One region of the Shewanella sp. M-Br genome, then DNA from elsewhere that is predicted to be linked to it. Evidence: predicted binding sites of a transcription regulator. Region 1 holds the regulator's gene; each other region holds the start of a gene.
The links. The regulator MetJ, encoded in region 1, represses methionine synthesis genes. The targets are predictions, from matches to a motif close to TAGACGTCTAGACGTCTA.
Positions count from the first base shown of each region.

Region 2: metH (methionine synthase) is a predicted target of MetJ. The motif match lies at 3,218-3,235, and genes of this name have one in related genera.
Region 3: metK (methionine adenosyltransferase) is a predicted target of MetJ. The motif match lies at 7,555-7,572, and genes of this name have one in related genera.

Region 1 is NZ_BJBV01000011.1:143,143-153,826, reverse strand. Features, by position in the region: gene AAA952_RS11475 (methyl-accepting chemotaxis protein) at 101-2,002, shown strand; gene metF (methylenetetrahydrofolate reductase) at 2,054-2,941, opposite strand; gene AAA952_RS11465 (bifunctional aspartate kinase/homoserine dehydrogenase II) at 3,159-5,552, opposite strand; gene metB (cystathionine gamma-synthase) at 5,564-6,727, opposite strand; gene metJ (met regulon transcriptional regulator MetJ) at 6,940-7,254, shown strand; gene AAA952_RS11450 (sulfite exporter TauE/SafE family protein) at 7,389-8,132, shown strand; gene nrfD (NrfD/PsrC family molybdoenzyme membrane anchor subunit) at 8,237-9,184, opposite strand; gene AAA952_RS11440 (4Fe-4S dicluster domain-containing protein) at 9,187-9,753, opposite strand; gene phsA (thiosulfate reductase PhsA) at 9,766-10,684, opposite strand, start outside.
Region 2 is NZ_BJBV01000003.1:219,728-230,411, reverse strand. Features, by position in the region: gene AAA952_RS03905 (FecCD family ABC transporter permease) at 1-1,038, opposite strand, end outside; gene AAA952_RS03900 (ABC transporter ATP-binding protein) at 1,007-1,900, opposite strand; cobalamin riboswitch at 2,001-2,166, opposite strand; gene AAA952_RS03895 (histidine phosphatase family protein) at 2,371-3,090, opposite strand; gene metH (methionine synthase) at 3,360-7,094, shown strand; gene AAA952_RS03885 (hypothetical protein) at 8,009-9,457, opposite strand; gene AAA952_RS03880 (hypothetical protein) at 9,454-10,684, opposite strand, start outside.
Region 3 is NZ_BJBV01000008.1:69,314-79,997, forward strand. Features, by position in the region: gene nhaD (sodium:proton antiporter NhaD) at 1-263, opposite strand, end outside; gene AAA952_RS08500 (DUF481 domain-containing protein) at 497-1,234, opposite strand; gene fba (class II fructose-bisphosphate aldolase) at 1,440-2,507, opposite strand; gene AAA952_RS08510 (phosphoglycerate kinase) at 2,732-3,907, opposite strand; gene epd (erythrose-4-phosphate dehydrogenase) at 4,042-5,058, opposite strand; gene tkt (transketolase) at 5,175-7,169, opposite strand; gene metK (methionine adenosyltransferase) at 7,615-8,766, shown strand; gene AAA952_RS08530 (hypothetical protein) at 8,921-9,406, shown strand; partial or broken gene AAA952_RS08535 (transposase) at 9,484-9,809, shown strand; gene AAA952_RS08540 (TonB-dependent receptor domain-containing protein) at 9,926-10,684, opposite strand, start outside.

The DNA.
Region 1 (10,684 bases):
TTAAAAAGGTTCGCTCCCTCTCAAATCTTATCAAGTTGTATCTCTATAATATCAAAAGGATAAATTGAGTTGATTTGCACATGAATTGGAGGCTGTTTTGATAAATCTAAAAATTAGTACGAGGATCGTTATTGGGATCTGTCTATTACTGTTAACAGTAATGAGCTTTATCATGCCGCTCGTTCTCTCTGAATTCAGTCGCCAAGTTGCAGAATCCGAGCAAAGAGAACTCCATAAGATCTATGAAACCGCTGTTGCCGAGATAGCCTCATCGGGCAAATTAGCCGAAGCAATGGCAACCATCATCTCACTCACGCCAGAAGTTCAAAGCACCTTTGCAACAGGCGAGCGTGATGAACTCACCGCCCGTACCTTACCTATATTTACCCAACTTAAGCGCGATTTTGCGGTTCAGCAATTCCAATTTCATAGGCCACCAGCCACTTCTTTTCTACGCTTGCATCGTCCCGAAAAATTTGGCGATGATCTCACCAGCATACGCAAGACCATAGTTGAAACAAATAGCCAAAAGCGCCCTCTTTATGGCTTGGAATATGGAGTGGAAGGATTAGGTATTCGTGGTTTAGTTCCAATGAGTTACAACGGGCAACACACAGGATCAGTTGAGTTTGGCATGTCCTTCGGTCAACCCTTTTTTGATAATTTTAAACAAGCCTATCAAGCAGAAATTGCCCTCATCTTGCCAGATGATTCTGGATATAAGTTATTTGGCGCTACATTCACGCCTGATACCCAAGCGACAGATGAACTCAATAACGTCATGCAAGGCCATGAAGTCATACGCACTATTTCCTTAAATAACAAAACCTACGCCCTGTATCGCAACGCCATAAAAGATTATTCAGGAAACGTATTTGGGGTACTCGATATTGCGATGGATAGAACCCATTCAGAACAAGCGATAGCGGATATTCGCCTTAAGTTGATCCTTATCGGTTTAGTGGCTCTGGTCATTGGAACTGCCATTGCTTGGTTTATTGCCAAAGGCATTACTCGCCCTATCGCTGAAACCACCCAAGCCATGAATGATATAGCTAAAGGTGAAGGCGATTTAACCCGCAGAATCGCGGTAAAAGGTAAGGATGAAATTGCTGAATTATCGATGGCATTCAACCGCTTTGTAGAAAAAATTCACAACACAGTTTCCCACGTCGCCGACTCAACAAGCCTGCTCGCCACCTCTGCTGAAGAAATGTCGAGCATTACGCGGGAAACCCAGAAGATGGCGAGTCGTCAGCACCTCGAAACCGAGCAAGTTGCCACCGCAATGAATGAAATGGCCGCAACGGTACAAGAAGTTGCCCATAATGCGACCGATGCGGCCGATGCAGCCAATCATGCCAATGACTCAACCGAACAAGGCAAATTGGTTGTACAAAAAGTGGTAACCACTATCGCCATACTGGCCGAGGAAATAGCCACAGCAGCGAGTGAAATCAATGAATTAGAGCGTAATACCGCTGAAATCGATTCTGTACTTGTAGTTATCCGTAATATTGCCGACCAAACTAATTTACTCGCACTCAATGCGGCAATTGAAGCCGCAAGGGCGGGAGAACAAGGTCGAGGGTTTGCAGTCGTTGCCGATGAAGTACGCACTCTGGCGAGTCGCACTCAAGCATCTACGACGGAAATTCAGCAGATGATCGAAGCGCTTCAGCATAAAGCTAAGTCTACAGTCAATGCGATGGAAACCAGCACCCGCACCACCCAAAGCTGTGTATCCCAAGTTCACCAAGCGGGTGAAGCACTCGAAGCCATTACCCATGCGGTTTCCACCATTAGCCAGATGAATATCCAGATCGCCAGCGCTGCAAATGAGCAATGTGCGGTTTCGGCTGAGATTAATAAAAATGTTAATAACATCAATGATATTGCGACCAATGCGACAGATAGTGCGGTACAAACCGCACGCGCTGGCGATGAACTTGCCCAACTCGCAGCCCGTTTAACAACTTTATTAGCTCAATTTAGAATTTAAACAAAACGCCGCATTCGCTGCGGCGTTTTTATTAGCTTATTTTATAAAGTTTTATTTAGGACGCACGCCTAAAGTGTGGCAAATCGCGTAGGTCAATTCGGCGCGATTTAAGGTGTAGAAATGGAAATCCTTCACACCTTCGCGGGACAGCACTTTCACCATGTCGATGGCCACGTTTGCCCCCACCAATTGGCGTGTACCCGCATCGTTTTCTAGGCCGTCGAATTGCTTATGTAACCAATTCGGTAACGACACATTGGTCATGCCCGCGAAACGTTTTAGCTGGGTAAAGTTAGTCACAGGCAAGATGCCCGGCACGATTTCAACGTCGATACCGGCGGCAACGCAGCGATCACGAAAACGCAGGTAAGATTCCACATCGAAGAAAAACTGGGTAATAGCACGGCTAGCGCCCGCATCAATCTTGCGCTTAAGGTTGATCAAATCCGCCTGTGCATTACTCGCATCGGGATGCACTTCTGGATAGGCCGCAACGGAAATATCAAAGTCAGCCACAGAGCGCAGTAAACGCACTAAATCCACTGCAAAACGGGTTGGCTTTGGGCTGCCCGCAGGTAAATCACCCCGCAGTGCCACTATGTCACGAATGCCCGACTTCCAGTAATGCTTAGCCAGTTCTAATAACTCTTCATCGCTGGCATCCACTAAGGTTAAGTGCGGCGCGGCAACGAGGTCGGTTTCCTGTTGGATACGTTCAATCACGCCATGGGTGCGGTCGCGAACACCAGAGTTAGCACCGTAAGTCACAGACACAAACTTAGGATTCAGCGGCTCTAAACGACGGATAGAGTTCCACAGTATCTGTTCCATTTCGGGGGTCGATGGCGGGAAAAACTCAAAAGAAACATTAATATCGCCATTTAGCTCAGACAAGCTTTGGTTTAGCGATTGTGAATGTTGTGCGTGATGAAAAGCCATGTGTATTTCCTCAACCGCCCTTGGCGCTACTCTTTGCTAGTATGAATTATTTCAAATGGACGTTTGGACGTCTATATGTCCATATACTAGAGAAACTGAGATGTAAGTCAAGCCCAAAAATACCCATAAACCGCATTTAATCTCGGTTAATTCGATAGATTTATTCTAGCCAATAAAAAAGGACTCGAATGAGTCCTTTAAGCTGCTGAATTTCAGTCTACTCTTGCAAGAGATCGCGACAGATCTGCGTCAGATCCGACTGCACCGCCGCCGCTGTCACTTCGCGTCCGGCGCCCGGTCCACGGATGATCAGCGGATTACCTTGGTAGAAGACACTGCGGATCACAAACACATTATCACCAGGGGTTAAGTTGGCGTAAGGGTGATGGGTATCGATCCACTGCAAACCCACTTCGGCCTTGAGCTCTGGGCCGCTGTTGTCTAAGGATGCCACATATCTGAGCACCTTATTTTGCTCCGCCGCCGCACCATACTGTTGCAGCAGATCAGCATCTAACTCGGCAATGCGGGCAAGAAATTGATCTAAGGGAATATCGGCCAAATCGGCTGGCACTAATGAGCGTAATTCAATATCTTCGAGCTCGATTTCAAGGCCAATTTCACGGGCCAAAATAAGCAGTTTACGCTGCATATCTCGGCCGGAGAGATCGTCGCGGGGATCGGGTTCAGTAATACCTAAGCCTCTGGCTTCAATCACTAATTCAGAGAAAGGCTTGCTGGTGTCGTATTTCTCAAACAACCAACACAGGGTGCCGGAGAAAATCCCGCCCACGGCTTCAACGCTATCACCGCTGTTACGCAGATCATTTAACGCATGTTGGATAGGCAAACCTGCGCCGCAACTGGCGTTATAGCGCCAAAATAAACGACGATTACCCAGTTGCTGCTTTAACTCACGGTAGAAAGGCAGTGGTCCCGAACCAGCGAGTTTATTCGCGCTCACCACATGTATGCCACGCTCGAATAGCTCTGGATATTGCAGCGTCAAACTAGCGCTAGCACTGATATCTAAGGCCACCAGCTCATCGCAGTTAACCCGTTCTAATTGCTCGAACAAATGCTCGTACTGCCAAGGCGTTGCTTCAGTATTAAACTCTGTTTGCCACGCGGCAAGATTAATGCCAGTGGATTTAATCAAGGCTTTACTCGAACTAACTAAACCAACTAACTCAACGCTAGCTTCGAGTTCATGATCCAGTGATGGCGATACCGACTTAAACAGATCAATCCAAGCCTCACCGATATTACCCACACCGAGCAGCAGGACGCCAATGCGTTTACGCGGCCCAGCGCAGCGACGGTGGACTTTTTGGGTTAACAGATTCACCTGTGACTGAGGCACTAACGTCACTAAACTTAAATCACCACTGAACAAAGGTTTAGCATCACGGCTCAGTAAACGGGCAAAGCTGCGACGATAATGTTCGGCGTCGGCACTCACTAATGCGACTAAACCAAAATCTGTATTGATCTGCTGATCGCTGATCCCGAATGCTTCTGCCTCGGCATCGAGTAATCTTTGAACTTGTTTTTGATTCTCAGCGGTATAGGCAAGTTCAACTCTTTGATGGGCAGAGGTCCAATGGGCCAATGGCGTTAAACCCGCGGCAATCAATAAATCTAATAAACGAGTTAACGCCCCTGTGAGTTTAAAGCCGAACAGGACAACAGCATTGAGGTTAGTCAACACAGGCGCGCTCGCCGACGAACTGTGGGGCGCGATTAAGGTAAAGTCGGTGTGGGACGCATAACTTGAACGCACCGCTAAGCTCACTTCGGTATTGAATAGCGGCTGCAAAGTGCGCGAATGCAATACTGGCGAGCCCAAACGCGCTAGGCGATCGGCTTCGGCAAGTGACATGCTTTTTAGTAACTTGGCATCGTTGATTTTATTAGGATCGGCGTTGAACACTCCTTCCACATCGGTCCAAATGGTCACGCGCTCGATATCGGCAAGGCTGGCAATCAGGCTGGCACTAAAATCTGAACCATTACGGCCAAGTAATAGGGTATCGCCACGCTCGTTAGCACAGATAAAACCTGTGATCACTAAGCGTTCATTGGGATGCGCGGCTAATAGGGCTTGTACTTTAGCGCGGGATTCTTGTACCCGAATTTGCGGCACAGCGGCTTCATCGGCCACTAAAATTGAACAGGCATCCACATGGCTTGCCGCAACGCCAGATTCGCGCAGCAGCGCCGCCATTAAACGTGCCGACCAACGTTCGCCAAAGCTCACCACATGGTTGATTTGATATTCGTTGCGCTCGTCTAAGGACAACAAGCTGATGAGTTGCGCTTTATCAGTGGCCAAACGCTCACGCAGATCGCGGGCTTGTTCATTCGACAACAACTGCTCAATCAACCCCTGTTGGTAGCTGATCAGCACTTGTAATTCTTCTTGCCATAGCTGACCCGCATCACGCAGCGCTAATAATTTATACAGGAAATTCGTGCTTTTACCCGCCGCAGAGACCACCACGAGATCATCACTATGACCGTGGGTTAACAGGATATGGGCGACTCGGCGATAACAATCGGCATCCGCTAAACTGGAGCCACCAAATTTATGTAAGTGACAACGTGCCATCTATTATTCCTCTACTGACAAGCCGCAACGGCGGCTAATCCTGCTTGAATATCTGCAACTAAATCGGCGGCATCTTCAATACCCACCGATAGACGCAATAGGGTGTCCTTAATACCAGCCTCGAAGCGCGCTTGCGGCTCCATGGCTCTGTGGGTCATAGTGGCGGGCACTGCCACTAAACTTTCGACGCCACCTAAACTTTCCGCCACGCTAAATAAGCTGAGTGCACCTAAAAAGGCCACGACTTCGGCCTCGCCGCCTTTGAGCTCAAAGCTCAGCATAGCGCCAAAGCCCTGTTGTTGCTTGGCCGCAATGGCATGACCAGGGTGATCCGCAAGACCAGGGTAATAAACTTTGCTCACCACAGGACTTTGCGTTAATACCTCAACAATGCGCTGGGCATTGGCTTGATGTTCACGAATTCGCACCGCTAAGGTACGCAGGCCGCGCAGGGTCAGATAACTGTCGAAGGCTGACCCCGTTAAGCCTAGAGTGTTCGACCACCAATGTAAGCTTTCACCGATTTGCGCGTCTTTAGCGACCACTGCGCCACCGACCACATCGCTGTGACCATTGATATATTTAGTGGTGGAGTGGATAACGATATCCGCGCCTAACAATAGGGGTTGTTGCAATATCGGCGATAAAAAGGTGTTATCGACCACCACCAGCGCGCCGACCTCATGGCTCGCCTTAGCAATGGCTTCGATATCTACCACACGCAATAACGGGTTCGATGGGGTTTCGAGCCACACCATCTTAGGATTCTGCGCAATGGAGGCGGCTAACGCTTGGCTGTCGGTTTGGTCGACCACAATGAGCTTAAACTGGCCTTTCTTCGCCAAGTTGGTAAATAAACGGTAGGAACCACCATAGCAATCATGGGGCACAACTAATAGGTCATCAGGGCCGAGCAAAGTGGTCACTAAGGTGATGGCCGCCATGCCAGTGCACGTCACTATGCCAGTGGCGCCCTTTTCTAATTGGGCTAATGCTTCACCTAAAATGCAGCGAGTTGGGTTGCCTGAACGACTGTAATCGAATTCGCGGGGATTTTTATGACCATCGAAGGCGTAATTAGTCGACAAATAAATCGGTGGCACAACTGCGCCATATTGAGTATCGCTTTCGATACCCTGACGCACTGCCAGTGTGGCTAATTGACGCTCTGCCATGGGTGGACTCCTAAATTCGGTAGACTGATAGAGATGTCTGGACGTCTAAATGTACCTAAGCCCAACGCCATCGTCAATAGGCGTGAAGACGTTTAGACGTCTGAACATAAAGAAATCTGTTTGCAATCACAAAGAAATAGTAGCAATAATTTGACTGTTCTTTGTAAGGGTTTAAAATCTGCCCCGAATTTAGCGTTATAACAGGTGAGTCAATGACTGAATGGAATGGGGAATACATCAGCCCCTATGCTGAACATGGCAAGAAGAATGAACAAGTAAAAAAAATTACTGTGTCTATTCCGCTCAAAGTGCTTAAGGTCCTCACGGACGAACGTACTCGTCGTCAGGTCAATAATTTGCGTCACGCCACCAACAGCGAGCTGTTGTGTGAGGCATTTTTGCACGCCTACACTGGCCAGCCATTGCCCAACGATGAAGATCTGTCAAAAGATAACCCAGACAGCATTCCCGCCGAAGCCAAGTTGTTGATGGATCAAATGGGAATCGAGTGGGAAGACATGGAATAGCGACTCGTCGCTTTCAAAGTCATATCACAGTGCTCATCAATAGGGATCGTTAACGATCCCTTTTTGTTTATACCCAAGCGACTTCAAACTTTAAATTTCACCATCTTGAGTTGGTTTGGGATATAGGAAATCCTATGTTTTCTATGATAGATCCACAGACACTCGCCTTAGCCTCGCTGGTCGTGTTTCTGGGCGCCTTAACCCAAAGTCTTATTGGGTTTGGGCTTGCGGTTGTCGCCAGTCCTTTGCTGTATATCGTCGATCCACAACTTGTACCTGCGCCTGTTATTGCTATGGGTTTCTCCATCGCCCTGCTGACCTTAGTGCGTGAACGCGGTCACTTAGAATTCAATGGCTTGCAATATGCGCTCATAGGCCGCGTGCCCGGTGGTTTTATCGGCGCGAGTTTATTGCTGTTTGCGCCTCAACCCATACTGGGTTTATCCATCGCCGCCATTGTAACTGTCGCAGTGATCCTCAGCCTGAATAAATTCAGCCTGCCAGTGAATAAGAAAACCCTCTTCAGTGCGGGTGTGGTTTCAGGGATCTTCGGCAATATCGCCGCGATTGGTGGCCCGCCGATGGCGATTTTGTTGGCAGGCAAAGATGCCTCGCAGTTTCGTGCTGCCCTGTCGGCCTTCTTCATTTTTAGCTCCATGATTGCATTGGTCATTTTAGCGATCACTGGCTTATTAGAATTAAAACATCTGTGGCTGTCGTTGATGCTGCTCCCCTCAGTGATTTTAGGTTACTTAGTCGCAGGACGATTAGTGGGCCGTGTCGATAAAGAGAAGACAAAGATGGCGACGTTAGTCCTGTGCAGTATCAGCGCCTTAGTGCTAACGGTGAAGTCGGTTATCGAGTTATTACCCCAATAAGCGTCCTGCTTGTATTGGCAAATCATCTGAAGATTCAAACAATAAAAAGCACTGACATTGCCAGTGCTTTTCTTTATCTATCAATATCTAAAGCCAGCTTACACTCAGCTTAAATAGCTTTGCCCTGCGTACACAATAAAGTGTCTTAGAGCGAGTACGCCGGTTAAGCTCGCGCAGGCAACCATGATCATTGCGCCCTTAGTGTGGCGAGTCGCGGCGGGTAACAGCATAAACAGCAATGGAATACCAAAGCCAATTCCGACAACACCTATCCAGAACACGCTTGCCCATAGCCCAGACGTTAACGATGCTAAGGCCGCAGCAGCCGCGCCGCCCTTAAAGTACAAGGCGCAGAACAACATGAACAGGAACAGAATTTCAATCGCCATCACAGGCAATTCTAAACCGTGCATCTTCACTAAGGTTTTGTCGTGGCTGTCCGTCTTAAACATCAGCAACGCCAGTACCGCATTTGCCGCAGCGCCCGCCGATAGACCTGACACTAAAAACAGCGCAGGCAGTACCGCAGTGTTGAGCATAGGGTAAGCATTCATCGCCGAAATTAAGAAGCCAGTGTAAGCCCCCACGCCAATGGCGAGGACAAACAACAATACTTCAATCAGCTTTCGAAATGGCATAAGTAACTTAGCGATAGGCGCTAGGAAACCTAAACCCCATTTTGGTAAGTCATCCCGCAGCACAATAATGGCGTACGCAAAAGCTAAGGGAGAATACGCCAGCAGCGCCAGCACCCCGATTGCCATCACAGACTGGAAGTTATAGTGAATTAAGATCAACCAAAAGTGGAATGGTTTGGTTAAGTCAAACACTAAACAAGCTAGACCTAAGCTAATTGCTACAGGCCCAATAATGGCTGCCGCCTTAAGAATGCTGCTTTCAGCTCCCGCGCTGAGTTCCTTATTCGCCCAGCGCAAACCAATGCCAATCAGTAAACTGCCCGCGGATAACCCCGCCATAAACAGGTAAACGGCGATGACCCAGTGCCAAGTGACAGGATCATATTGCGCCATGTCGCCCCAAGTATTGTTCATAATCAAATCCCCCCTCTTTTGGTAGGAACGCGATATACCCTAGGTTTAGTGCCCAAATGGGTTTTATCTTGGTAAGTGATTTTAGTGTTGAGCATGATGGCCACTTCACTGCGTGGATCATTGGCATCACCAAACACTAAGGCATCGGTTGGACACACAGTCACACACGCTGGCTCTTCGCCCCGCGCTAAACGCGTATCCTTGCAGAAGTTACACTTATCCGCCGCCTTGGTTTCTGGGTTCATAAAGCGCACTTTATAAGGGCACGCTGCCACACAGTACATACAACCGACACACTTCTCGGTATGGATAGAGATAATGCCATCTTCACCCACATAGGCCGCGCCTGTTGGGCACACTTTAACGCAGGGTGCATCTTCACATTGCTGGCAAGATACCCTGTGATATTTGAAATGCAGATTGGGCATCTCACCAAAGGGGCCTTCCACACGCACTTGCAGACGAGTTACGCCTTCGGGTACGCCATTTTCACTGCGACACGCCACGTTACAAGCTTGGCAGCCGATGCACTTATTCTCGTCGTGCACCATTACATATCGTTTATTCATTTAAGCCTCCGATTAGCGCTTTGCCAGCGTGACGCCCGTGGTGTGCACTGTCATGCCACACACAGGAGCAGTAACATGCGGCAGTAAGTTACCGCAGTGGATACCTTTGCCCGTTGCTCTGACCAACTCTTTGTTTTTAGAACCAAAGCCCATGTAAGCAAACACAGTATCTTGGCGAATACCCGGCGTGACTAAGGCATGGCCTTCTTCTGTGCCAACACTGCTGGTGAGGCGGATTGGATCGCCATTGCTGATCCCTAACTTGCCCGCAGTAACGGGGTGAACCCACACAGCGTTATCCGACATCAGGTTAGCGAGCATAGGCACATTGTGGGTGGCACCATTGGTGTGCACCGCCACTTTGCCTTGGATAAAGTACAACTCATCTGCTTTTTTAAGATTCACTTCGCGGAACTTGATCACCCCACGGCCCGGTGCCATGGCTTCGACTTTCGCGGAAGTGAGTTCAATCTTGCCACTCGGGGTTTTAAAGGTCAGTGCGCTGGCGTAAGTGCCGTCTTCATCGGCAGGTCGCGCATTGGGGTATGCCTTAATAAACTCGGCAACCATCTTAGGCTCGCACAACATAATTGGCTTACCGAAGCTCACAAAACCTTCGTCTTTGATCCGGCGCAGCAGGTCAGTGTCGCGGTTCACCTGCAGCATTTGCAGGGTTTCCATGTTTTCCCATGGATAGAACTCGCCAAGACCCATAGCCACACCCACATCCTTAAAGATCTGCCAAGAAGGCTTAGTATCACCTAAGGTTTCAACGACCCGTTGGCGCACATAATAGGCCGGATTTTTACCTGACTTATCAGCAATTTCTTCATCACGTTCAAGATAAGTTGACTCAGGTAAAATCACGTCCGCATAGGCGGCGGTTTCGCTGATATACACATCACACACGGCGATAAAGTCGAGCTTTTTC
Region 2 (10,684 bases), on a different contig from region 1:
CCACACCATAAATAATCCGCCCACCAGCGCCGTTAAAATAATCGGCTGACGACCGGGAAACAGCATGCGCACTGTGTGGGGGATCATTAATCCGACAAAGCCAATACCGCCGCAGGTGGCGACCAAAATCGCGGTAATCAAGGAGCAGAGCAACAGCATATTGAGTCGCAACTTAGGCACATTCACCCCTAAGGTATGCGCCGTTTCATCCCCCGCTTGCAACGCCATGATCTGCCGTTTCATGCCTAAAATAATGAACAAACTCGCGCCAATCACCAGTGTTGGCAGCACTAGCAAGGACCAACTGGCCTTGGCGAAACTGCCTAAACTCCAAAACAGCACAGAAGCCGTCGCCTGCGGACTGGCGAAATACAGCAGCAGACTCGTTAGCGCGCCGAACATAAAGGAGGTCGCCACGCCAGAGAGCAACATGCGCTCCACTTGGCTATTGAGCCCAAGGCCAGATAAGGCCAGCACTATCAGTACCGACAAACTGGCGCCAATAAAAGCGCCGAAGGGCAAGCTAAACCAAAGCAAACCAGACAAGGCGCCCGAACCACTAAAAATCCCCGAGTTCGCCGCCATACCCGCATTCTCAAAAAATCCAGAGCCCGTGAATAACGTCAACATCACCACAGCGCCAAAGGACGCGCCAGAGCTAATGCCAAACAGATAAGGGTCGGCCAGCGGATTGCGGGTCACGATTTGCAGCACACTGCCCGCCAAGGACAAGCCCGCACCCGCCACAAAGGCCAGTAAAATGCGCGGCAGTCTGAGCTCCATCACGATGCGCTCCGTCATGCCATTGGCTTGAGTGAGGTTGGCCATTTTATTGATAAACACTTGGATAACATCCATAAAACTGATGTTCGCCGCGCCAAAACTCGTGGCGGCAATGGGGGTTATCAAAGTGATTATGCCTAATGTGACCAGCATCAGTTGTTGTCTCGTCAAAGGTGTCACGATACGCCCCAAATGTGAGATGAAATGCTGTTTACTCCCTGAATCATCCGCCCTCGCCTCGCTCAGCCAAAGCATCAGCCATGCTGTGCGTCGAATCATGGTAGCCATAGAAGTAGCTGATTAAGGGCTTTTTATGTTGTGGATGGGTCGACACCTGAGCGCACACGCCGAACACATCGCCAATTCGCGCCTCGGTTAATACTTCGGTAGGCGTGCCCATAGCGCTGACTTCACCGTTATGGATCAACAACAAACTGTCGCACAGGGCGCTGGCTAAATTGAGATCGTGAATAGAGGCAATCACGCTGATGCCAAGGCTACGCACTAATTCGAGGATTTGAATTTGATAACGCACATCGAGGTGGTTGGTTGGCTCGTCGAGGATCAACAGTTGCGGCTGCTGCACTATGGCGCGGGCGATCAAGGCACGCTGCTTTTCACCGCCGGATAAGTGCTCGTACTGTTGGTGCATCTTATGGCTGAGGCCGACTTTCTCTAGAGCCTTTGCAATGCGCTCGCCGTCACAGCTCGAATTGGTATCGAACATGCCCTTGTGCGGCGTTAAGCCCATGCTGACCAATTGCTCTGTGGTTAGGTCAAAATAATGCGGCGTGTCTTGCTGCACTACGGCGACGCGGCAGGCAAACGCCTTGGGCGATAAACGCTCAATATCTTGATCAAACAGGGTAATTTTGCCCTGAGTCGGGCGAACAAAGCGATACAAACAGCGTAGCAAGCTAGACTTACCCGCACCGTTAGGCCCAATCAAACCCAGCATCTGCCCCGTTGGCAGCGCAAAGTTAATATTGGAAAGAATGGTTTTGCCATCGATACACCAGCTTAACTGGCTGACATCGAGCGCGACCATCTGGCTCGCTGACGGGCGAGTGTCGCTGTCATTCAAAGCATGGCTCGTTTGGATGGCAGAGAGTTTCACCAAAGTGGTGCTCCTAGCGAGTCCAAACCTGAATTAAAAAAGGTTGTGCACATTGTCATCGGCTCCCTCGAGTCACCCGCTCGAGAACTAAGGCTGCACGCAGCGATAACAGAAATAGGCAGGTCTCCTGACTCGTCACTTTTTGTATTGAAAACAATATAAAAAGTCACTCACAGTTGCGGGCACAGTTCGGGCTGACTGACAAGCAGCTCCCCGATTCCCTATTATGTTGAGATTGATTTCAAGCCTTTGCAGCGTGTCTCGGCCATAACTGCTACAGAACACCCTCGCACGACTCAAAACTCCCAACACCTATTTCTGTGACGTCATCCGATACACTGCCACCAGCCTTGCAAGGCCGCGTGCGTCAGGGGACGTCAGGAAAAAGCATTATCCTATATTTACCTTAATAGGCAATCGACAATCACGCTGGTAAGACAAGAAAAATCTTCACCTTAGGGCAACGCGGATCACTCGCAGCGCCCGCTCGGCCAATCTAAACGCCAGTAACAAACGCCGTGCTCATCCTGCAGCACATTAATGCTCACCACGGCCGCCACGGGTAAATCGAGTTGACTGTAAAAGCCCACCGCCCGCTCAACCCCAAGGGCACGCGCCATTAAGTGACGGATCACTCCGCCGTGGGTCACGACCCATACTTTGGCAGCCAGTTCGCCCGCAGCCACGCTAGCGCCCACAGCCTGCTCGGCGTTATCTGAGTTGACGGTCAATCGTTCAAACTCGGTGGCGAGTATCTGGTCAATTGCGCCATTCACCCGCGACTCGAAACTGGCCATAGTTTCCCCATTGGGCGGCGGTGTTTGCCAAGGGTTTTGCCAATAGGCCGCTAAACGTTCGCCCTCTTGCTGATACAGCTCATCGAGTCGACGACCGTCCCAATCACCAAAATCAATTTCCTGTAAACCCGACAAAAACTGCGCCTGCAATGGCCTTGACTCAGATACCAGCGCCGCCGTCGAATGCAATTCGGCGGCAAAGGCTTGGGCAAATTCGGCGCAGCGGCGTGAAGTCGAACTGTAAATCGCGCTACAGGTACTTGCCTGCGCCTCAACCGCTGCCGACATTTGCTGCCAGCCCTTTTCGCTTAAAGGCACATCCACACGGCCGCGTAAAATGGCGCCGCCTTCACACTCACCGTGGCGCAACAATAACAATCGAACTTGTTTCATATATGCCTTTTTAGTTAGGGACTAGATACTAAGAACTAAAGCCGAGGGCCTAAATTCTTGATTCTCGATTCTCGCTCCTAATGCCCTTGACTTTCATCTTGCCCTGACAATCATAAGTCGCGTATTATGGACGTCTATACGTTTAAATGTCCAAAACAAATTTTTAAGAACAAGTATTCAAAAAATGTCGGCTGACGACAATAAAATGCACTTAGCATAACAATGGCCGATTTTTGGACTTAACTTAGCTGTATTTAAGGTAATTATTTATGACGATACCCTCTACCAAAGCCGGCCAGATATTGGCAGACATACGCAAACAGCTTGCAGAGCGCATTCTGATCTTAGACGGTGCCATGGGCACTATGATCCAAGGCTACAAGCTGGAAGAAGAGGACTATCGCGGCGAACGCTTTAAAGATTGGCACACTGACGTCAAAGGCAACAACGATTTATTGGTGTTGTCGCAACCCCACATCATCAAACAGATTCACACCGACTACTTAAACGCCGGTGCCGACATCATTGAAACCAACACCTTTAATGCTACTACTATTGCCATGGCCGACTACGACATGCAGTCGCTGTCCGCCGAAATTAACTTAGTCGGCGCGCGCCTCGCCCGTGAAGCCTGTGATGAAGCCTTTGCTGCCACAGGCATTCCACGCTACGTCGCCGGTGTGTTAGGCCCCACTAACCGTACGTGTTCGATTAGCCCTGATGTGAACGACCCTGGCTATCGCAACGTCAGCTTCGATGAGTTAGTGACTGCTTACAAAGAATCTACTAAGGCGCTGATTGAAGGCGGCGCGGATATCATTATGGTCGAGACCATATTCGATACCTTAAACGCCAAAGCCGCGCTGTTCGCAATTGAATCCGTATTCGATGACTTATTTGGTCAGCATTCTAAAGACAGATTGCCGATCATGATTTCGGGCACCATTACCGATGCCTCTGGCCGCACACTGACTGGCCAAACGACCGAAGCCTTTTACAATTCCCTTCGTCATATCAAGCCCTTATCTATCGGTCTTAACTGTGCACTTGGGCCAAAAGAATTGCGCCCCTATGTGGAAGAATTATCCCGCATCAGCGAGTGTTATGTGTCGGCGCATCCGAATGCAGGCCTGCCGAACGAGTTTGGCGGTTACGATGAAACCCCAGAGGATATGGCGAACGTGATCGAAGATTGGGCGCGCGAAGGCATGCTCAATATTATCGGTGGTTGTTGTGGTAGTACGCCTGAACATATCCGCGTGATCCGTGAAGCGGTCGACAGACATAACCCGCGCGTGTTGCCCGATATTCCCGTAGCTTGCCGCTTAGCCGGTTTGGAACCACTGACTATCGACGCCCAATCCCTGTTCGTTAACGTGGGTGAGCGCACCAACGTTACAGGTTCGGCCAAGTTTTTAAAGCTGATCAAAGAAGGCAAGTTTGAGCAGGCGCTCGATGTCGCCCGCGAGCAGGTCGAAAGCGGCGCGCAAATCATCGACATCAACATGGACGAAGGCATGCTCGATGGCGCCGAGATCATGCACAAGTTTTTAAACTTGATTGCCTCTGAGCCCGACATCAGTCGCGTACCTATTATGATCGACTCCTCTAAGTGGGAAGTGATCGAAGCTGGCCTCAAATGTATTCAAGGCAAGGGCATAGTTAACTCGATTTCCCTTAAAGAAGGCGAAGCCAAGTTTATCGAGCAAGCCACCTTAGTGAAACGCTACGGCGCGGCGGCCATTATCATGGCGTTCGACGAACAGGGTCAGGCCGACACTAAAGCGCGTAAAATCGAAATCTGTACCCGCGCCTATCGGGTGCTGGTCGATAAGGTCGGCTTTCCGCCAGAAGACATCATTTTCGACCCGAACATTTTCGCCATCGCCACAGGTATCGATGAACACGACAACTATGCCGTCGATTTTATTGATGCCATTAAAGCGATTAAAGCCACCCTGCCCCACGCGATGATTTCGGGCGGCGTATCGAACGTGTCGTTCTCGTTCCGCGGTAACAACCCAGTGCGCGAAGCGATTCACGCGGTCTTCCTGTACCACGCCATCAAAGTCGGTATGGACATGGGCATTGTCAACGCAGGTCAGTTAGCCATTTACGACGATATCGATCCTGAGCTTAAAGTGCGGGTCGAAAACGTGGTGCTTAACTTGCCCTGCCCAGTTGAAGGCTCAAGCAATACCGAGCAGTTACTTGAAATCGCAGAGAAATTCCGCGGTGATGGCGCGCAGGTGGGCAAGAAAGAAGATTTAGAATGGCGCAGCTGGCCGGTGAGCCAACGCTTATCCCATGCGCTCGTCAAAGGCATTACCGAATTTATCGATGAAGATACCGAAGCCGCTCGCCAAGAAGCGAAACGTCCACTGGATGTGATTGAAGGCGCCTTGATGGACGGCATGAACGTGGTCGGCGACTTGTTCGGCTCGGGCAAAATGTTCCTGCCGCAGGTGGTGAAATCGGCGCGGGTGATGAAAAAAGCCGTGGCTTACTTAAACCCCTATATCGAGCTAGAAAAGGTCGAAGGCCAATCTAACGGCAAGATTTTGATGGTGACAGTAAAAGGTGACGTGCACGATATCGGCAAGAATATCGTCGGCGTGGTGCTCGCCTGTAACGGTTTCGAGGTATTCGATTTAGGTGTGATGGTGTCGGTGGAGCGAATTCTCGACGCCGTGAAAGAACACAATATCGATATCATCGGCATGTCGGGGCTCATCACGCCGAGTCTGGACGAGATGGTGCATAACGTGAAAACCTTCCACCGCGAAGGCTTAACTATTCCGGCGATTATCGGCGGTGCCACTTGCTCTAAAATCCACACAGCGGTGAAGATTGCGCCCCATTATCCCCATGGCGCCATTTATATCGCCGATGCGTCCCGCGCTGTACCTATGGTGAGCAAGCTCATCAACAACGAGACACGCCAAGCGACCATAGACGAAACCTATGCTGAATACGACGACATGCGCACTAAGCGTCTATCCCAAGCCAAGCGCAAAGAAATAGTGTCACTCGAAGCGGCCCGTGAAAACCGCTGCCAACACGATTGGGCCAACTACACCCCGTTCACGCCAAACGTGCTCGGTCGCCAAGTATTTGATAATTATCCGTTAGAAGACTTAGTCGAGCGTATCGACTGGACACCGTTTTTCCGCTCGTGGGAACTTCACGGCCATTACCCTGAAATCCTCACCGATAAAGTCGTCGGCGTCGAGGCACAAAAGCTGTTCGCCGATGGTCAGGCCATGCTCAAACAAATCATCGAGGAAAAGTGGCTCACGGCGAAAGCGGTTATCGGCTTATTCCCTGCCAATACCGTCAATTACGACGACATTGAGCTGTATACCGATGAGTCGCGTACCACAGTCGAAATGACCACACATCACCTGCGGATGCAGCTTGAGCGTGTCGGCAACGACAACTTCTGCCTATCCGATTTTGTTGCACCAAAAGACTCAGGCGTCGCCGATTACATGGGCGGCTTTGCGGTGACCACAGGCCACGGCATAGACGAACATGTGGCGCGTTTCGAAGCCAACCACGACGACTACAACGCCATAATGCTCAAATGCTTAGCCGACCGTTTGGCCGAAGCCTTTGCCGAGCGGATGCACGAACGGGTACGTAAAGAGTTTTGGGGTTATGCGGCCGACGAGCAGTTAAGCAACGAAGCCTTAATCCGCGAGAAATACAAAGGCATACGCCCCGCACCGGGTTACCCAGCTTGCCCAGACCACACAGAAAAAGGCTTGTTATGGGACTTGCTCAAGCCCGATGAGACTATCAACTTGAACATCACCGAAAGCTACGCCATGTTCCCCACAGCGGCAGTATCGGGCTGGTATTTCGCCCACCCGAAATCCCGCTACTTTGGTGTGAGTAACATAGGCCGCGATCAAGTGGAAGATTATGCGAAGCGTAAAGGGATGAGTATTGCGGAAACGGAGAAGTGGCTGGCGCCAGTGTTAGATTATGATCCCGAGTGATTGGGGTTTAGATTACGCTAACGCGGTTTGAGATCTAAGATCGGTCTTGCGACCGAAAAGGTCGTGGAATTCCATTCCACACCAGGGCAAGAAGGGGATCAACAGCAATCCCCCTCTTGCATCTCCCCTTGCCGCCCCTAGCGAAGTTACATGCATTAGTTACTGGCTTCGTGCTTATTCGAAAATAGCTGACGCTTCCGATGGGGCGTCCCTTCCCCCCGAAAGCTACGCAGACGTCCTGTCTGCGTCACGCTATTTTCTTCAACGCCCTTCAGCAACTTCGCAGGGGATCAGTGAACTTCTGTGGCATTAGAGTTAACTTTTCGCATTGAAAGGGTTATGCCAATTCCACACGCCTTATTGTCCTCAACTTACCAATTTATATAGTAGACTCAAGCTTATTATTGATACTTCTATAAACTAAATATAAGTGTATCAACTCAACTAAAGCTAAATTAACTATTACGACAGTGAAATATTGAAGATGACCCATAGCCCATAAGTTAAATAAAAATAAAACTTCTATAAGTCGAAATTTAGACCATTTAAAGTAATTTGACGGATAATCTTTACCTATAAGCATAGGTAACAGTTTCAAATTAAAAGTGACTGCAATAGCAATATATACACAAAGCATGCTAAGTAACGAAAACAATAATTTAAAGCTAAAAATATTCATCTGCACAAAAATCGATTCAGACTTAAATTCAACCAAAAATCAACAGCAAGGCCGACAACAAGTGTCAAAGAAAGCACTATACTCATACCCAAAAAAACTAATTTTTTTCATTACTTAAAGAATCATTTTTATCAATAAAAACTGTTATCCAATCAGATATCTTACGATGTAAAGTATCCAAATGTATAATTGTTGCCAACATTAATGGTTGATTATGTGCCACCGCAGACCTTATTTACCTATACTCATCAAAAGCAACAATTAAATAATCTCTATTGAATACTTTCCCATCACCAACTAAACCTTTACTTTTATTCCTAATAACTAACTCTAGCGATTCCGTAGTCATAAAATGCATTAAATTGCTATTAGCTAATTGAACACTATGATGATTATTTTGCCTATTCATCCAATCTATTGCAGATTCTAATAAAGTGGATTTATTTTTTCTTTCAGAACTATGACTACTTACAACTGATTCATCTTGATTATTTAAAACTGGGAAATTCTCTTTCATACATTTTAAGACTAAATTAATTAATTCTTCTTCTCCATCTTCAAATAAAGAAACCTTAGTAAACTTTAAATTTTCAGTCCAAGGAATGTCAAAATCCTTATGCCAAACAGAAACAATCAGAGATCGAAATAAATTCTCAATGATAGCCACTTTTCGATAAGCTGATGAGGAAATAACACTACCTTCTAGGCATAAGTCATTGAATGGAGCAAAACGATTTTCGCCCATGTCTAAAAACTCAATACATATATTTCTAATAATACAATTGATTAAGGAAGATGCTATTCTCACTTGGTATTTTCTAGCATCAAATGGTTCTCTCACAACTAAACCTGAAATCCAAAGTTCTTCCAACACCACTGAATCAATAGGCCTAACCAATACATGCACATCCAATAACTTGAACAATTCAACCTTTGCAATACTACTAAGATTAAAATATATTAACTTAAACTTCTCAATTACATCTGGTGAGCTAGCAAGTTCCTTTACAACTTGTTCAACATTCAAAAACCAAGTACCACTCTTATCGACTAGATAGTCAATAGCATTATTAATCAAATACTCATTCCCAGCAGTTTGCTCGACCAAATAATCACAAGCAATATATGCAATTTCATCATTTTGGTTTGACATTACACCAGAAGACTTTAGTTTCTGTATTGTATCTGATGAATTCAAAATCGGCTCATATAATATATTTTTATATTCCGCTGCAGGTGATGATGTTTTACCGTTGAATAACATGTAGTTTTCACAGAATGCAAAATAACTCCATGATCCACAAAAAATAAATTGAAAAACCAGATCACCAACAGCAGACTCCTGGATTTTTCTAGCATTTTTAATAAGAGAGCACTGGTCACTTATTGATGCCTTGTGAAAATCATTGACAATAATACGTACTCCACATCGGTCATATTCACGAGATATAACTGACTGTAAATTGGCAAAATCATCAAGACAGTGAACGACATTATTAGCAGAATCGATCATTACAAGTCGTTCTAAATCGTTAATAACTTTAATAGTTTCAACTTGAATATTTTTAGAATCTAAACTAACAATAGAATCATAAGCTCTCGTCGAACAAACTTGATTTATTACACCCCATATACCTTTAGAATCTCTACTTAATCGATTTAGCCATAGTGGAACAATACTCATAGCAATATTCCTTTTGTTCTTTCACTAGAATCGTATGCCTTAAGTGAATCCTCAATAGCACTTTTACCAATTTTATCCAAACGAGTTAATATATCCAAATATGTTGGGTACGTTGGCCGATACTTATCATGATTACATGGGTCCTGCGTTAGCATATTAGTCATTTTAAGCAATTCTATTGTTTGTTCGAAATGCTCTACTTTTGGTTCATCAATATTTACGACCAAACACCACTCATTAAGATGAGCATGTAATTTTAATACTGTGAAATATCCATCATTTTCCAGATAGCCAATTTTAATAAAGTCCGCAAGTGCCAGCATTATAGCGCGACCCAAGTGAGACAAATTATATCCAAGAGTTTCATTAACGTAGAAAATAAATGCTTGCTCTCCTCCCTCTTTACTCACGTTTGTGGAATAAACAGCTTCAACATCATCAGTACTTATTGTTACTTTATTATTTGGCACACGCCTATTTGATACGTATTCCAATAAGCAACGACAAAACTGTTGAACAAATGCAGGATGACGTGAAGCTTTCTCAGCAATCAATCTTGGAACTTGAGGACTTACTTTGATACCCAGCATATCCTCAAAACCAGTCTTAACAAGTTCAGTTACATCGTCATTTGTCAGATCTCTAATTGGAATCTCCTGCGCTATATTAATGAATGGATGACCAACACGCCGCTTTTGTTGATCTAACTTGGCTTCATAGAACAATTGATGATATCCAGAATAAACTAAAAAAGTATCTTTTGAAGAGTCAGCCATAACTAATTGACGTAACATAGTAGCTAAAGGAAATTCACTTTTATGCACTAATCTACTCTTTTTAATATACTCATCGACCTCATCAATTAAAAAAGCAACTTTAACTCCCCCCCTTGTCAAATTACTAACTTTTAGTTCTAAGTCAGCTATACTATCAATATTACCTAGCTCTAAGGTGTGAGCTATTTTCTTAGCTATCGCAAAATCTGGATCACCATCATCTTGAATATCAACATATACATACGCAACTTTATAGCTTCTATTTAATAGCGCATTTCCGAGAGCGTGTAGCACTGAAGTTTTACCAATTCTTCTACCTCCCCATATCATTGCTTGTGGATTATTCAATAATTTTTTTAGAATATCTTTTCGACCAACGTAAATATTATTAGTCTGATGACAGTAACCTTGAGCAACAAATGGAGAGGAGTTTGCTAGATCACTAACTGAT
Region 3 (10,684 bases), on a different contig from region 1:
CCTATCATGCCCCAGATAATCCCTGCCGCGACCAGCACAGGTTTCGACTTGCGTAAATGTAACGACTCCTCAGCCATCACCATTATGTATGCAAGTACAAACACAAAGACGGCAACATAACCCACACTCGAGGCGGTTAAATTAAGCCGTTCTATCCCTTCTGTCATAGCCCATGCTGCAGGTGAGAATCCGCTCAATATTGCAACGCAGAATAGACTCCATAACGCCATTCCACTGCCTTTAAACAACCGCTGTAATTTCATTAAAGTTCATCTCTACGTAGGAAATTACGTCGAAAATTACCATAGCTTCAGCATAGTAAATGTTGATAAAACGCAACTTTCTATGCATTACCCTATAACCAAAGGCATTTAAAACATTAATTTTTGTATAACTACAGCGATAACTAATAAAGAAACATTTAACTTAGTCTAAAAAGAGCCAATAAAAAAGCACCTCAAAGGTGCTTTTTAGTTTCTAAATCAGTGTCACAGCATTAGAAGGAATATAACAAGGTCATATTGGTTTCTGTATCTGTACTTTTCTTATTATCCAACGGCTCGCTGTTGTAGCGCACAATAATGGCAAACTTCATTGCTAATGCGCCGATAATATTCGCCGTTAACGAAGTTTCAGAGCGGGCATCGAGCTTATCACCGTAATCGGCAACGAAACGTTGTTGGAATTTAGAGGTGTCAGTGATTTCGGTTTCAAAGTTGATCACACCGTGAGCAACGACGCTGTCATTGGTGTCATGGCCTTCGATAAGTGCTTGCTCTGTATCAAGACGCTGATAGATATAACCTGGACCGACTTCGACATCTAAAAAGGTCTTACTAGTATCATAGAATCTATAACCATAACCCGCTGCGCCAGATAGCGTGTAATCATAACCTGTGAACGGATCAACTTCATAATTACCATTAGCAAACAAGTAGCTACGATCTGTCATCTTGTAGTTACCTTGTGCGCCCGCTAAATAGCGTTTCGCGGTAACAGAACCTGTATCCTCTTTATATAAACCTTCGAGTAAGTACTGATTCTCCCAATCGCCAAGCTCATGCTTAAGATTTAAACGTCCTTTGAATGATGAGGTTTCAGTGTTACCTGTGGTTAAGGTTGCACCAAGCTCAGCTTCACCTGCGAATGTCTCATCGCCTTTTACAAAATCGGCCCCAGCTGTCGCCATAAAAGGTGCAGTCATTAATAGTGCGGCGGTCAGTACTTTCTTCATGTTTATCCGTTCCTGTTCCGTTAAATCCAATCCCTATAAATATCTGTTCGTCCCAGCGATGCTGAATAAGCACATATTAATAAGGGTTAGTATTTTCCCCTGAAAATCTGCGCGATATTAACATTTACGATTAAAAAATGAAAATTGCAGCTATTTTAAGTATAAAAAAACCCGCTTTAGCGGGTTTTTATCTCAGCGATAACGCTTACATATTGATCTTAGGATCTAACGCGCCAGACTGATACGCTTTATACATTGCTTGTAAAGACAATGGCTTAATCTTAGATGCTTGACCTGCACAGCCGAAAGCTTCATAGCGAACCGTACAGATATCGGCCATGGCTTCCATTGATGCTTTCAGGAATTTACGTGGATCAAATTCACTTGGGTGTTCAGCTAAGAATTTACGAACGGCCCCCGTTGATGCTAAACGTAAGTCGGTATCAATGTTGACTTTACGTACACCGTGTTTGATACCTTCTACAATTTCTTCTAATGGTACACCGTAGGTTTCTGGGATCTGACCACCATATTGGTTGATGATCTTTAGCCACTCTTGTGGCACAGAAGATGAACCGTGCATCACTAAGTGAGTATTAGGAATACGCGCATGAATTTCTTTGATGCGGTCGATACGCAGTACATCGCCCGTCGGTTTACGACTGAACTTATATGCACCATGGCTAGTACCGATAGCAATCGCGAGTGCATCAACATGGGTATCGGCAACGAAACGCGCCGCTTCTTCAGGGCTAGTCAGCATTTGATCGTGACTTAAAATACCAGATGCACCAACACCATCTTCTTCGCCAGCTTGGCCAGTTTCTAAGCTGCCTAAACAGCCGATTTCACCTTCAACTGACACACCACACGCATGGGCAAATGCCACTGTACGACGGGTAACATCAACATTGTACTCGTACGATGCAGGCGTTTTGCCGTCAGCCATCAAAGAACCGTCCATCATGACTGATGACATGCCTAATTGAATAGAACGCTGACAAATATCAGGATCGGTACCGTGGTCTTGGTGAATACACACAGGAATATCTGGGTACTGCTCAAGAGCCGCTGCCATCAAATATTTTAAGAACTGTGGTCGAGCGTATTTACGCGCGCCAGCAGAAGCTTGCACTATCACAGGGCTGTCTGTTGCTTCAGCGGCCTGCATGATGGCACGCATCTGCTCTAAGTTGTTAACGTTAAACGCAGGCACACCGTATCCATGTTCTGCTGCGTGATCAAGTAGTTGTCGTAGGGAAATTAACGCCATTTTTTAACTCCAATAATAGGGTGATATCTATCACCGAGGTCGCTATCGTTTGGATGGATTTTTATACCCGCATTCAACTCTGTACCTTAAATAAACAACTTAAATTAAGTACCTTAGATGAATACGGGCGGTTTTTTTTATAATTTTTTACTTTTTATCAAAGCTTTGATGTTATCAGAGCTTATCGCGGCGTCTTATGCGCCGCGTTTTTTAAAACTTAATGATTAAGCGCCGCGCTTTTCTAACATAGCCACAGCCGGTAATTCTTTACCTTCGAGGAACTCGAGGAAAGCACCGCCACCAGTCGAAATGTAAGACACTTTATCGGCAATGCCGTACTTATCAACCGCAGCCAAAGTGTCACCACCGCCTGCGATAGAGAACGCTTTTGAATCAGCAATCGCTTGGGCGATACGCTTAGTACCTTCACCGAATTGGTCGAATTCGAACACGCCCACAGGGCCGTTCCACACGATAGTGCCAGCAGATTCGATGATTTTAGCCAGTGCTTCAGCGCTATCTGGACCAATATCGAAAATCATTTCGCCATCAGCGACTTCGCTAACCGATTTTAACGTTGCCGCTGCTGTTGGGCTAAACTCGCCCGCAACGACCACATCAGTCGGCACAGGAATATCGGCGCCACGGCTCTTAGCATTAGCCACTAAACGCTTAGCTTCGTCGATCAAATCCGCCTCATACAGCGATTTACCGACATTGTAGCCTGCCGCCGCAATGAAAGTATTGGCAATACCGCCGCCAACCACTAACTGATCAACGATACCCGAAAGACTTTCTAGCACGGTCAGCTTAGTTGACACTTTAGAGCCACCGACAATCGCCACCATAGGACGCGCAGGGTTATCTAACGCTTTGCCTAAGGCATCTAATTCTTGCGCCAGTAATGGACCTGCACAGGCGATTGGGGCAAACATGCCCACTCCATGGGTCGATGCTTGGGCACGATGTGCAGTACCGAAGGCGTCCATCACATAGACATCACACAGCGCCGCCATTTTTTTCGATAAGGCTTCGTTGTTCTTACCTTCACCCACGTTGAAACGCACGTTTTCGAACACAACCACTTCACCCACGGCAACGTCGACGCCGTCTAAATAGTCGGTCGCTAAACGCACAGGACAAGACAGGGCTTTTGCCAAATAATCGACCACAGGTTGCAGAGAATATTCAGCATTGTATTCGCCTTCGGTCGGACGACCTAAATGCGACATCACCATCACAGCCGCACCTTTTTCAAGGGCCAACTCGATAGTCGGTAGAGAGGCGCGCAGACGTGCATCACTGGTGACGACGCCATTGCTGACAGGGACATTGAGATCTTCGCGGATAAGCACGCGCTTACCTTGTAGATCCAGATCTGACATATTGATAATTGCCATGGTAACGCTTCCTTTTATAATCAAAAAACAAACTGTTTCACACATAGCCGGTATGAATTGACTGCCGCTCGGCGCTCGACATCCCGTCGAATTGGCATAAATTCAGTGACCCACAAGTGAATAATCTACTTTTATCAGCCTCGCTTGGCCGCGATCATCGCCAAACTCGTATCTAACATACGATTGGCAAAACCCCACTCGTTATCGCACCACAGGAGTAACTTCACCAACTGACCGGCGCTCACGCGGGTCTGGGTACCATCGACAATACTGGAGCGCGGATCATGGTTGAAATCACATGAGACTAAGGGCTCATCAGTATAGCCTAAGATGCCGTTAAATCGCCCATTGGCGGCTGATTCCAGCACCTGATTGACTGTGGCAATATCGACGGTTTTTTCTAAGGTCACGGACAAATCGATGGCGGTCACGTTGATGGTGGGCACGCGCACCGAAATCGCTTCAAACTTATTTTTCATGTGCGGCAAGATCCGCTCAATGCCGCGGGCAAGTTTAGTGTCGACAGGGATAATCGATTGGCCAGCGGCGCGGGTACGACGCAAATCATCATGATAAGCATCGATCACTTGTTGATCATTCATCGCCGAATGGATAGTGGTAATGGCACCGCTTTTAACGCCAAAGTGGCGATCAAGCACATCGATCACTGGCACGATACAGTTTGTGGTGCAAGAAGCGTTGGACACCACAGTATGTTCGGCGCGGAGTAAATCGTGGTTTACACCATAGACAATCGTGCCATCGACATCGGCTGAGGATGGATGACTTATCAGCACTTGTTTAGCGCCGGCGTGAATATGGGCTTCGCAGCTTTGACGATCGACTAATACGCCTGTGGCTTCATAGACAATATCTATGTCCATCTCGTGCCAAGGGAGTTTTGTGGGATCGGGCTCGTGGAGAATTTTTATCGCATCGTCGCCAATCAGCATATGATCATCAACAAGCTTCACTTTATGCGCAAACCGACCGTGGGTGGTGTCGTACTGGGTCAGATGAATAATGGCTTCAGGTTTAGCTAATTCATTAATCGCGACAATCTGCATTTGCTGCCGTTTTCCAGACTCATATAAAGCTCGGAGAATAGAGCGGCCGATACGGCCATAACCATTGATAGCGACTCGGATCATTGAGGTCTCAATTTCCTCTTAATACAAAAACGGCCTGCAAACGATTGCAGGCCGCATTATACAGATTAACACTTAAAAAGTTTAACCTTTTGTATTGAATCTAATCCCTTGAGCGATTAGCCCAATGATTTTGCAGCATTCAGCACATTTTCAACGGTGAAACCGAAGTGATTCAATAGCACGTTACCCGGCGCAGACTCACCAAATGTGGTCATGCCCACAACTGTGCCTTCAAACCCGACGTACTTGTACCAGAAATCGGTATGCGCCGCTTCAATAGCCACACGTTTAGTCACAGCACGTGGTAATACAGATTCTTTATACGCGGCATCTTGCTTATCGAACTCAGTCGTCGATGGCATAGAGACTACGCGAACGTGTTTACCTTGCTCAGTCAGTGCAGCGGCTGCATCCATTGCCAATTGTACTTCGCTACCAGTTGCGATCAGGATCAGTTCTGGTGTGCCCGCACAGTCTTGCAGTACATAAGCACCTTTAGCCACATTAGCTAATTGCTCAGCGGTACGCGCTTGAGCTTTCAGGTTTTGACGGCTGAAGATCAGTGACGTAGGTGCATTACGGCGCTCAATCGCAGCTTTCCAAGAAACTGCCGTTTCTGCCGCATCACATGGACGCCATACGGCCATATTTGGCGTCATACGCAGGTTAGCTAATTGCTCAACTGGTTGATGCGTTGGGCCATCTTCACCTTGACCGATAGAGTCATGGGTATAAACGAAGATGTTTTGAATACCCATCAGCGCCGACATACGGACTGCGTTACGAGCATATTCCATGAACATCATGAAAGTTGCGCCGTAGTTGATGAAACCACCATGCAGCGAAGCACCGTTCATAATGCCGCTCATGCCGAATTCACGCACGCCGTAGTAAATGTAGTTACCAGCTGGATCGTCTTGAATACCTTTAGAACCTGACCACAGTGTCAAGTTAGAACCCGCTAAGTCAGCAGAGCCGCCTAACAGTTCAGGCAACATAGCGCCAAATGCACCGATGGCATTTTGTGAGGCTTTACGGCTCGCAATACCTTCGGCTTTGTCCTGTGATGCTTGCACGAATGCCTGCGCTTTTTCTTCGAAATCAGCCGGTAATTCACCTTTCAGAACGCGACGCTCATATTCAGCAGCCAGTTCTGGGTGAGCAGCGCGATATGCTGCAAACTTCTCGTTCCACGCTGCTTCACGGGCCGCACCGGCTTCTTTGGCATCCCAACCGGCATAAACGTCAGCAGGGATTTCAAATGGTGCATGTGGCCAGCCAAGGAATTCACGGGCGGCTGCGATTTCTGCATCGCCTAGTGGCGCGCCGTGACAATCGTGGCTGCCAGATTTGTTGGGTGAACCAAAACCGATAATGGTTTTGCAGCAAATCATTGTTGGTTTATCGGTCACCGCTTTCGCCGCTTCGATAGCAGCACGGATTGCCGCGCTATCGTGACCGTCAACACCGGCAATCACATGCCAGCCGTAAGCTTCAAAACGTTTTGGCGTATCATCGGTGAACCAGCCTTCAACATGGCCATCGATAGAAATACCGTTGTCATCCCAAAATGCGACCAGTTTACCTAAACCTAAAGTACCGGCTAATGAACAGGCTTCGTGGGAAATACCTTCCATCAAACAGCCATCGCCGAGGAAGCAGTAAGTGTAGTGATCAACGATATCGTGACCATCACGGTTAAACTGTGCCGCTAAGGTTCTCTCAGCAATCGCCATACCGACAGCGTTGCTGATGCCCGCACCGAGTGGACCCGTTGTGGTTTCAACACCTGGGGTGTAACCGTATTCTGGGTGACCCGGGGTTTTAGAATGCAATTGACGGAACTGTTTTAGCTCTTCAATTGGTAATTCATAACCAGTCAGGTGAAGTAAAGAGTAAATCAGCATTGAACCGTGACCGTTAGAGAGGATAAAACGATCTCTATCTACCCATTTCGGATTGTTCGGGTTGTGCTTAAGGAAATCATTCCACAGCACTTCAGCAATATCTGCCATACCCATTGGGGCGCCGGGATGGCCTGAATTTGCTTTTTGAACTGCATCCATACTTAACGCACGGATTGCGTTTGCGAGTACTTTACGGGAAGACATGCTCTCTCCTGCTTGTTTGTGGGGTCTAGCGGGCAATTTGGATGCATATTTTCCCCTACATGCCAGTGTGACGCAAACTAAAATTACCATTCACTCAGCAAAAGATGGGCGAATATGTACCCAAACAACCTGAAGATGCAGGATTCAGGTCGCTTGAGTATACAAGTCGCAGAAACAAGCCAGTCACTCTACTGGCGTTTACTTAAGAGGGCATAGCAAGGATCACTTGTAATAGAGAAATAAATTCCTCAAAAACATAGTAAACTTAATGCTATGAAATATAAGTAAAATAACCTATTTATGACTGAGCGTAGTCGTTTTCAGGTCACAATCTGAGAGGATTTTTTATTATCGGGGGTGATCGGCAATCGGATTTAAACTAAAATAGCCGTCTAGATGTAGATGCTTCTACACGTTTGAATGCTAACGACGAGATTTTCCTACTATGGCAAAGCACTTGTTTACTTCTGAGTCGGTCTCAGAAGGTCATCCCGATAAGATTGCAGATCAGATTTCTGATGCTGTGCTAGATGCAATTCTGGCTCAAGATCCAAAAGCACGCGTAGCGTGTGAAACTTATGTCAAAACAGGCATGGTATTAGTGGGTGGTGAAGTCACTACCTCTGCCTGGGTTGATATTGAAGAAATCACCCGTAAAACGGTGCGTGAAATTGGTTATACCCATTCAGATATGGGGTTTGATGCGGACTCGTGCGCAGTATTAAACGCCATTGGTAAGCAATCACCCGACATTAATCAAGGTGTAGACCGCGCAGACCCTGCAGAGCAAGGTGCTGGCGATCAAGGGTTAATGTTTGGCTATGCCAACAACGAAACCGACATTCTGATGCCTGCACCTATCACCTATGCTCACGCATTAGTGAAACGTCAGTCTGAAGTGCGTAAAAATGGCACGCTACCTTGGTTACGCCCAGATGCGAAAAGCCAAGTCACTTTTGCCTATGATGATGGCAAAATTGTCGGTATCGATGCAGTCGTGTTATCGACTCAGCACAGAGATGACGTTTCACAAGCCGACTTAATTGAAGGCGTGATGGAAACCATTATCAAGCCAGTATTACCGGCTCAATGGTTAAACAAAGATACTAAGTTCTTTATCAACCCAACTGGCCGTTTTGTTATCGGTGGTCCAGTAGGCGATTGCGGCTTAACGGGTCGTAAGATCATCGTTGACACCTACGGCGGCATGGCCCGTCATGGTGGTGGCGCATTCTCTGGTAAAGATCCATCAAAAGTGGACCGTAGCGCAGCATACGCTGCCCGTTATGTGGCAAAAAACATCGTTGCAGCAGGTCTTGCTGATCGCTGTGAAATCCAAGTGTCTTACGCTATTGGTGTGGCAGAGCCTACCTCTATCAGCATCGAGACCTTCGGTACCGGTAAAGTGTCTGAAGAAGTGCTGATCAAGTTAGTACGTCAACACTTTGAACTGCGCCCATACGGTTTAACGGCCATGCTAGATTTAGCACGTCCAATTTATCAAGCGACCGCCGCTTATGGCCACTTTGGTCGCAGCGAATTCCCATGGGAAGCAACTGATAAAGCCGAAATATTGCGCGCTGACGCGGGTCTATAGTCTTAATTCATTTCAATTCTTACACTTAAGACCCATAAAAAACCGCTACCCAGCGGTTTTTTTATGTCTGACATTTAGTTAGATTAATAATGCTAAGACAAATATGGCAAAATAAAAGCAGTATATACACAGACCATTAGAGTGCACAGACCCCATGACCGATAACGCCATCTTATTACAGCAACTTCAATCTTGTGCATGGGCAGCCAATGTAGGTCAGCCAGAGGAAATAGCAAAGACATACGGTACATTAGAGGAGATCGCCGCTTTTCTTGAATCCGATCCTGAGGCCTTTTTTGAAACACCTTACGAAATCCACTATGAAAGCCTGTGTGTAACAGATCATGACTTGGCAAATTCGTTAAAAACAATGGCAGTAGTAAATGATGTGCATGCTTGGATTTCTGACAGCGAAGTCGATGAAATTGCTAAGTCAGCTTACCTCTCCACTTGGAAAATTATTCCAGTTGCAGAAATATGCGCGCTGACATCCGATGACGCTAATACGCTCGCAACACTGCTCCTAGCTGACGTTAAACTTTCAGCCTTTACGAGTGAACGCCTATCTTGGTATCTCTGTGGAAGAATCCCCTTTGGTTATATTGGTACTTACCCAAACGGGCAATGGCTGATTCTTTAGGCTTATACGCTAGCACCTTTAATGTTTCTGACTTCATCTAGGATCTATTGAGCTTTCGAGAATGATTTTTAGAGAGCATGCCAAGATTGATACTAACCAATGCACGCAGGGAAACGCTATTTCATTTAATGAACAGCACAGGCCATGTTTATGATAAACCTGAACATAGACAAATATTCGAAGGCATTCTTTAACGCCTTCTAACAGGTATCCCTTGACAAGATTTACCCAAAGAGTTGGGCCATTGGAGTACGGTCTTTAGACGGTTTTATTTATAGTCTAAAAAGACATTCAGGCCTATTTACTCAAAACCTTAGCGAACCTTGCTGACACGGAATGGTTTTTTATTGATGGCTCGATAGTGCGGACTCACCAGCACAGTGCAGGTGCACTGAGTAATGAGTAATGAGAGTTACCCTATTGTTTAATTGATAGTGGATACCTTTATCAAACGGGTAACTCTCAGTTTTATCTATCGCCCATGAATATCAAATAATGGCTAATGCACAGGGTATTCGTTTAGAAACGTACATTCATACCAACCCAGAAGTTACGGGCCTTATCTTTGTTATTAAAATCATCAACGTAAGATGCTGTGTATCCATTTTGGCCATTATCGTCAGAGACACAAGTGGTGCTAGTGTCACTACATTCGGTGAAGACAATATCGTATGAAGTAAAATCTTTATCAAACAAGTTATTTACTCGCATGTTGAAGGTGACAAACTCACTCGCCTGATAAGAACCACCAAGATGGAACACGTTATAACCCTTATAGTAAAGTGCAGCATCATTAATGATATCCCAAGAGCGATAACGTTTAGCACGGTATTCTGAGGTCAAGAATACGTTTAATGAGTCGGTCAACTCCCATTTTAATGTCGCGTTTGCCATATGCTTGGCACTGTTGCCGAGTGGACGACCTTGCTCTGCACCGCTTTTCTGCTCGCTATCTGTGTAGGTATAATTAGCATTTAACGTTAAGGCATCTAGAATTTCCCAACGTCCCGCGAGCTCAGCACCTTGAATAGTAACTTTATCTATGTTGACTGTTTTGCTACTGACTGCATAACCTAAATCAGCATATTCACCCGCATCGGAACATTCTATGCTCGTACCTTTACCACAGGGTTGTGAAGCAATCTTATCGTCAAAGTCATTTTTAAAGATAGTGACGTTAAAATTATGGCCATCTGGATGAGACCAATACAGGGCGACTTCGCTGGACACACTGGTTTCAGCTTCGAGATCTGGGTTACCAAATTGCGGTGAGGTTCC